Prolixibacter sp. NT017: one gene and its partner. The protein of the gene in region 1 interacts with the protein of each later gene in a pairwise test. Links are inferred from orthologs where the notes say so. Each region holds a gene or a part of one and is shown in the gene's direction. Other genes may lie near its edges. The genes, in order: GJU87_RS06005 and GJU87_RS00905.

Region 1 (3,605 bases):
ACCGGCCGCATCGACATTGTACTTGTCAATATCGTCGAAATCGTTCACGAGCATATCGCCCCAGAAATAAAAGTCATCGAATGATTCACTGGAACCTGTAACTTCGCGGTAAATTTCATACAGATGAAACACGAGTGTAAGCGGATCGGCCACGTACCAATCGGTCTGACTGGCGAAGAAATCGCTGATGGTAACAATCTCCGGACTGAAAATCGGTTCGGAGACCAATCTATTCAGATAACTATTGAAAAAAATACCGGCTCTCCGGTTTGGAAAAATGATTGTTTGCTCCGAAATTTTGTCTCCGTAAACCTCATATAAATGGGCAGCCAAACGCGCTAAAAATCCCTGCATAAAATTTTTATCAATTAATTCAGAACTATTTAAATCTTTATTGGTTTTCACTGGGAAAATAAGATGTGGAAGTGTAAAGTTGATACTTTTTTATCAATCCTCACACCTTCCTTAAAAATCATCAACGAAAGTTTAAAATTTTACTGAACATATGTCGGTACATCTTTGTATTATTTTTATCATCAACTTATGAATAACACTAACATGGACAAATTCTCACAGGTTGGCAACCAAGAGATTGGGGCGATAGAGGACCTATACAAAGCGTACCTTGAAGATCCGGAGAATGTGGATGCAAGCTGGAAAGCATTTTTCAAAGGTTTCGAATTCGCCCGGCAATCTTGGGCAGAAGCCGAAACACCTGAGGATTGCAAACACCTGGACAAAGAGTTTAAGATTCTGAACCTTATTCACAATTACCGACAACGAGGACACCTGTTTACCCGAACCAACCCTGTACGGACACGCCGGACTTACTCACCAACATTAGATATTGAAAATTTTGGGTTAAGTGAAGCTGATCTGGACATTGTTTTCCAGGCGGGAAATGAAATTGGCATTGGGCCGGCATCGCTGCGTGATATTGTAGCGCATCTCGAAACAACGTACTGTGAATCAATCGGTGTGGAGTACCTTTTTATGCGAAAACCAGAAGTGGTTAAGTGGCTTCGCGAACGCATGGAAGGGACCAAAAATCAGCAGGAGTTTACCGACGAGAACCGGAAACACATTTTCTACCACCTAAAACTGGCAGTTGGTTTCGAGAACTTCATTCACAAAAAGTTTGTCGGTCAGAAGCGCTTCTCTCTCGAGGGAACCGAAACTCTGATTCCGGCCATGGACGCCATCATCGAGCGCGGCGCAGAGCTGGGAATCGAGGAGTTTGTGATTGGAATGTCGCACCGCGGCCGGTTAAACGTGCTGGCCAATATCGTTGAAAAACCTTACAAGAATATCTTCAAGGAATTTTACGGGACCGAATTCGAAGAAGGAATTGCCCTTGGTGATGTGAAATATCACCTGGGTTACGAAAACGAAGTTACCACTGACCAGGGGCATAAAGTGAAGTTAAATCTTCTTCCCAACCCATCGCATCTGGAAGCGGTGGCACCATTGGTCGAAGGCGTTGCCAGAGCTAAGCTGGATCATGAATATGGTAAAGACTTCAAAAAACTGGCTCCGATTGTCATCCACGGTGATGCCGCGATTGCCGGTCAGGGAGTCGTTTACGAAACGGTACAGATGTCACAGCTTAAAGGCTACAAGACCGGAGGTACCATTCACATGGTACTCAACAACCAGGTTGGTTTTACTACCAACTACCTCGATGCCCGTTCAAGCACATACAGCACCGACGTAGCCAAGGTTACCCGTTCTCCGGTATTCCATGTTAACGGCGATGATGTGGAAGCCCTCATCTTTACCATTAAGCTCGCCATGGAGTTCCGGCAGCAATTTGAATCCGATATTTTCATCGATATACTTTCCTACCGGAAGTACGGACACAACGAAGGTGACGAACCACGTTTTACACAGCCTACACTGTACAAAGCCATTGCCAGTCATCCCAATCCACGTGATCTCTACGCTGAAAAACTGATACAGAAAGGTATCATGACCAAAGAAGAGATCAAGAAGGAAATTGATGATTTCAACCAGGCGCTGGAGGTAAAGTACGAAGAGAGTCAGCACATACAAAAACTTCGTATCGAGCGATTCCTGCTCGATGAATACAAGAATTACCGTTTACCGGAACCGTCCGAATCGGATCACGATACCGACACCGGTTACGATATTGACCAACTGAAGGCGGTTGCCGAAAAGATGAATACCCTTCCGGACGACAAGAGCTTTTTCAGAAAAATTATCAAACTTCTCAACGACCGGAAGAAAGCAGCATCCGAAAACCGGCTCGACTGGGCCATGGGTGAATTGCTCGCCTACGCAGCATTGTTGTTGGAAGGTCATCCCGTTCGCATGGGCGGACAAGACAGCGAACGCGGTACATTTGCCCATCGGCACGCAGCTCTGGTGATGGAAGCAACCGACGAAAAATACTTCCCACTCAAACACATTGGTGAAAATCAGGCTCCATTCCATATTTACAATTCCCCGCTAAACGAATATGCAGCGATGGGATTCGAATATGGCTATGCTCTCGCCTGTCCAAAAGGATTAACCATTTGGGAAGCGCAATTTGGTGATTTCAGCAACGTAGCACAAGTAATCATCGACCAATACATCAGCTCTGCCGGTGAAAAATGGGGAATGATGAATGGTTTGGTACTCATGTTACCACACGGTTACGAAGGTCAGGGCCCGGAACACTCCAGCGGTCGTATTGAGCGTATGCTAGCGCAGGCTGCCGGTAATAACATGCAGGTGATGGTCCCAACCACTCCTGCCAGTTTATTCCATATGTTACGACGCCATGTCAAGTGGGATTTCCGTATACCAATGGTAATTTTCACGCCGAAAAGCCTGTTACGTCATCCCAAAGTCATATCTTCTTTCGAAGATTTGGCAAACGGAAGATTCCAGCCGCTTATCCCGGATGATACGGTTAAACCCGGAAAAGCTTCCAAGCTGGTATTTACTTCCGGAAAGATTTATTACGAGTTGCTGGAACGACGGGAAGAACTGAAGAAAAATGATGTGGCGATTATCCGCATCGAACAACTGTACCCGTTTCCGGCCGAAGCCGTCAGGAGTATCATCTATGAAAATAAAAATGCCAAAGGCAAACTTTGGGTTCAGGATGAACCTGAAAACATGGGAGCCTGGCCATACATTGCCCGCAAATATCCGGGCCTGAATCTTGACGTGATTTCCCGGCCCGAGAGTGCCAGTCCGGCCGGCGGATTGATGGAACAACATAAACGACGCCTCGAACGAATCCTGGAAGCCGTTTTTAAATAAAACCCCAAAACAATCACAATTCATCAAAAAAGTACCAAAAAGATGATCATCGAAATAAAAGTACCGAGTCCGGGTGAATCCATCACCGAAGTGGAAATAGGAAGTTGGCTTGTTTCTGACGGTGATATAGTTGAGAAGGACCAGGAAATAGCAGAGATTGAATCAGATAAAGCCACCCTATCTCTCATTGCAAGCGAAGCGGGAGCAGTGAATATTAAAGCAGAGGAGGGCGATTCCATCGAAGTCGGCGCCGTTGCTTGTACCATCGATACGGACAAAGCGGGAGAAGCTCCGGCTAAGCCAAAAGAAGAACCTAAGGCTGAGGAGAAGAA
Region 2 (3,201 bases), 1.2 Mb from region 1 along the record:
GAACATTCCGGGAATATGAAATCCCAGCGCATTCATGTTTTCAAAAGTCTTTTCCGTATCAACTTCTTCCTGCGTAAGCCAGCGTTTGTTCGAGAAGGTAAATTCCAGCTTGTTCCGGTAGAAAGTGGTTTTTTCCGAGCCTTTGATGGGTGTAATTTCAGGTAATTCAACATGTCCGATACGCCTCAGCTGATCGGTGACTTGTTTTTCTTTATAGAAAAGTTGTTTGTCGTATGGTAAGAATTGCCATTTACAGCCGCCACAGGTGCCAAAATGCTGGCAAAAAGCTTCGGTGCGTTCGTCGGAATATTCGTGAATATTGACCACCCGCGCTTCCATGAAACGGCGCTTCTTTTTGAATACCTGCAAATCGACCACGTCGCCGGGAACTACATGCGTGGTAAAAATAACCACATCATCCACTTTCGCAATTGCTTTTCCTTCAGCTCCTACATCCGCAATGGTTACCTTTTCGTAAAGCGGTAACGGCTTTCTTCTTCTGCCCAAAATCTTCGGTTTTAAATTTTCCCAAAGATATAAATTCATCGGGTACTGTGAGCGCTTATTGTAATCGACCAAAAGGTTTGATTTTGAGTGGGTAATTTCTTGCAGGGAGAGAACAAAAACCGTGGTTGATAATCCGAACCAACCAATGGGAGCCCTGTAAATTCTGTTATCTTTGTCCCAATTTTAGAAGAAGCAGTGTTTTTATGATTTCAGTCGAAGATCTACACCTCGAATTTGGTGGATTTGAATTATTCAAGCAGATAAGTTTTGTCGTGAATCCGCGGGACCGGATTGGTCTGGTTGGACGAAATGGTGCCGGTAAATCGACACTGCTGAAAATTTTCTCCGGGCAAATGCAACCCAGCTCCGGCAGGGTGGTAAAACCGGGAGATTTTCGCATTGGCTATTTACCGCAGCACATGGTGACAGCCGATGGAAAAACGGTGATGGAAGAAGCGGTTACGGCCTTCGATGAAATCGTAGGACTGGAAAAACGTATCGAGCATCTGAATCATCAGTTGGCTACCCGCGAAGATTATGAGTCGGAGGGGTACCACAAAATCATCGAGGAAGTTACCGAAGCGAATGACCGTTTTCAACTGCTGGGAGGTGGTAATTTTCATGCCGATATTGAGCAAACGCTGGTTGGTCTCGGATTTAAACGTTCGGATTTCAATCGACAAACTACGGAGTTTTCCGGAGGTTGGCGAATGCGTATCGAACTTGCTAAGATTTTGCTGGCTAAGCCGAATGTCTTTCTGCTCGATGAGCCGACGAACCACCTGGATATCGAATCGATTCAATGGCTGGAGAATTTCCTGAAAGATTACGCCGGTGCAGTTGTGTTGGTTTCACACGACCGCGCATTTCTCGATAATGTGACCAACCGGACGGTGGAAATCTCGCTGGGAAATGTGTACGATTACAAAGTCAGTTACTCGAAATATGTTGAGTTGCGCAAAGAGCGCCGCGAACAGCAGATGGCCGCTTACCGCAATCAGCAAAAAATGATTCAGGACACAGAAGACTTTATCGAGCGTTTTCGCTACAAGGCAACCAAAGCGGTCCAGGTGCAGTCACGCATCAAGCAGCTGGAAAAGATCGACCGCATCGAAATCGACGAAGAGGATGTTCGTTCGCTGAATATTAAGTTTCCGCCGTCGCCTCGTTCCGGTACCGTGGTTTTCGAGGCAAAGCAGATGAGCAAAAGTTACGGTGATAACCTGGTGTTGAAAGATGTTGATTTGACCATCGAGCGGGGGAACCGCGTGGCCTTTGTCGGGAAAAACGGCGAAGGGAAAACCACGCTGGCGCGGATCATCATGCAGGAACTGGAGTTTACCGGTCATGCCAAGTTGGGACATAATGTGAAAATCGGATATTTTGCCCAGAACCAGGCTTCTTTGCTGGATGAGAGTGCTACGGCATTCGATATCATCGACCGGATTGCTGTTGGTGATGTCCGGACGAAAATCCGGGATATTCTAGGCGCCTTCATGTTCAGCGGCGAAGATGTCGATAAGAAAGTGAAGGTGCTTTCCGGTGGTGAACGCTCTCGCTTAGCGATGATTCGTTTGTTGCTGGAACCGGTGAACTTCCTGGTACTCGATGAGCCGACGAACCACCTGGATATGCACTCGAAAGATATCCTGAAACAAGCGCTTCAGGATTACGATGGAACCTTGTTACTCGTTTCGCATGACCGTGAATTTCTAGATGGTCTGGTGGATGTGGTTTACGAGTTTCGTGATAAGAAAGTGAAGCAGCATCTTGGCGGTATTTATGAATTCCTCCGTCGGAAGAAGATGGATTCGCTGAAAGAATTAGAGAGGAAGAACAATCAGCCTGCACAGCCGGTCGTTGAAAAAGAAGAACCGAAAAATGATGGTCCCGAACTTAGTTACGAGGAACGGAAAGAAGTAAATCGGACCATTTCGCGTCTGGAAAAACAACTAAGCGAAGCAGAGTCGAAAATTACTTCGCTGGAAACCGAGATTGAAGAGATGGACGGGCGGTTAGCTAATCCTGATAATGAAGATATGGAGCAATTGCTCTCAACTTATTCCCGGAAAAAGGAAGATCTGGATAAAGAGATGGAAAACTGGGAGAAAACAACAGAAGAACTGGAAGAATGGAACGCAAAAAAAACGTGGTAAGACATCATCGTGCCCCAATCGATAAAAGCACTTACGTGTTTGGCACACGCGCTGTTATCGAAGCGATTAAATCAGGCAAAGAAATTGAGAAAATCCTGGTAAGAAAGGGACTCTCCAACGAGTTATCACGTGAGTTGTTCTCTCTGGTCCGGGAGATGGATATTCCGGTTCAGAACGTTCCGGTTGAACGGATTGATCGTATTACCCGGAAGAACCATCAGGGAGTTTTGGCATTCCTTTCGCCGATTACTTATCAGAAGCTCGAAAATATTATTCCCGGAATCTACGAAAAAGGCGAAGTTCCGCTGCTATTGGTACTCGATAAAATTTCAGATGTTCGGAATTTTGGAGCCATTGCTCGCTCGGCTGAGGTGGCCGGAGCTCATGCCATTGTTGTTCCTGAAAAAGGCGCGGCGCAGGTAAATGCCGATGCGCTGAAAACATCGGCCGGTGCTTTGAATATGATTCCGGTTTGCCGGGTGAAAAGTCTGCGTGAAACCATTGTGTTTCTTCAGGAAAGCGGTTTACGCATTCTGGC

Evidence for each region.
Region 2: the proteins of GJU87_RS06005 (region 1) and GJU87_RS00905 interact in binary tests that used the Escherichia coli proteins (3 or more experiments, as listed by UniProt). The link is inferred for Prolixibacter sp. NT017 from one-to-one orthologs.

Annotation. Positions count from the first base shown.
Region 1 is NZ_BLAV01000001.1:1,468,363-1,471,967, reverse strand. What follows is about bases 199-3,473. They hold GJU87_RS06005 (2-oxoglutarate dehydrogenase E1 component), read left to right. Parts: upstream 199-558; coding sequence 559-3,273; downstream 3,274-3,473. Other genes in these bases: odhB (2-oxoglutarate dehydrogenase complex dihydrolipoyllysine-residue succinyltransferase), read left to right, coding at 3,316-3,473; GJU87_RS06010 (PD-(D/E)XK nuclease family protein), read right to left, coding at 199-354. Outside these bases: more of GJU87_RS06010, read right to left, coding at 1-198; more of odhB, read left to right, coding at 3,474-3,605. UniProt on the Escherichia coli protein: E1 component of the 2-oxoglutarate dehydrogenase (OGDH) complex which catalyzes the decarboxylation of 2-oxoglutarate, the first step in the conversion of 2-oxoglutarate to succinyl-CoA and CO(2).
Region 2 is NZ_BLAV01000001.1:237,975-241,175, forward strand. The notes cover bases 316-3,186. They hold GJU87_RS00905 (ABC-F family ATP-binding cassette domain-containing protein), read left to right. Parts: upstream 316-710; coding sequence 711-2,663; downstream 2,664-3,186. Other genes in these bases: rlmD (23S rRNA (uracil(1939)-C(5))-methyltransferase RlmD), read right to left, coding at 316-507; rlmB (23S rRNA (guanosine(2251)-2'-O)-methyltransferase RlmB), read left to right, coding at 2,639-3,186. Outside these bases: more of rlmD, read right to left, coding at 1-315; more of rlmB, read left to right, coding at 3,187-3,201. UniProt on the Escherichia coli protein: Genetic data indicate it may be involved in ribosome assembly or function.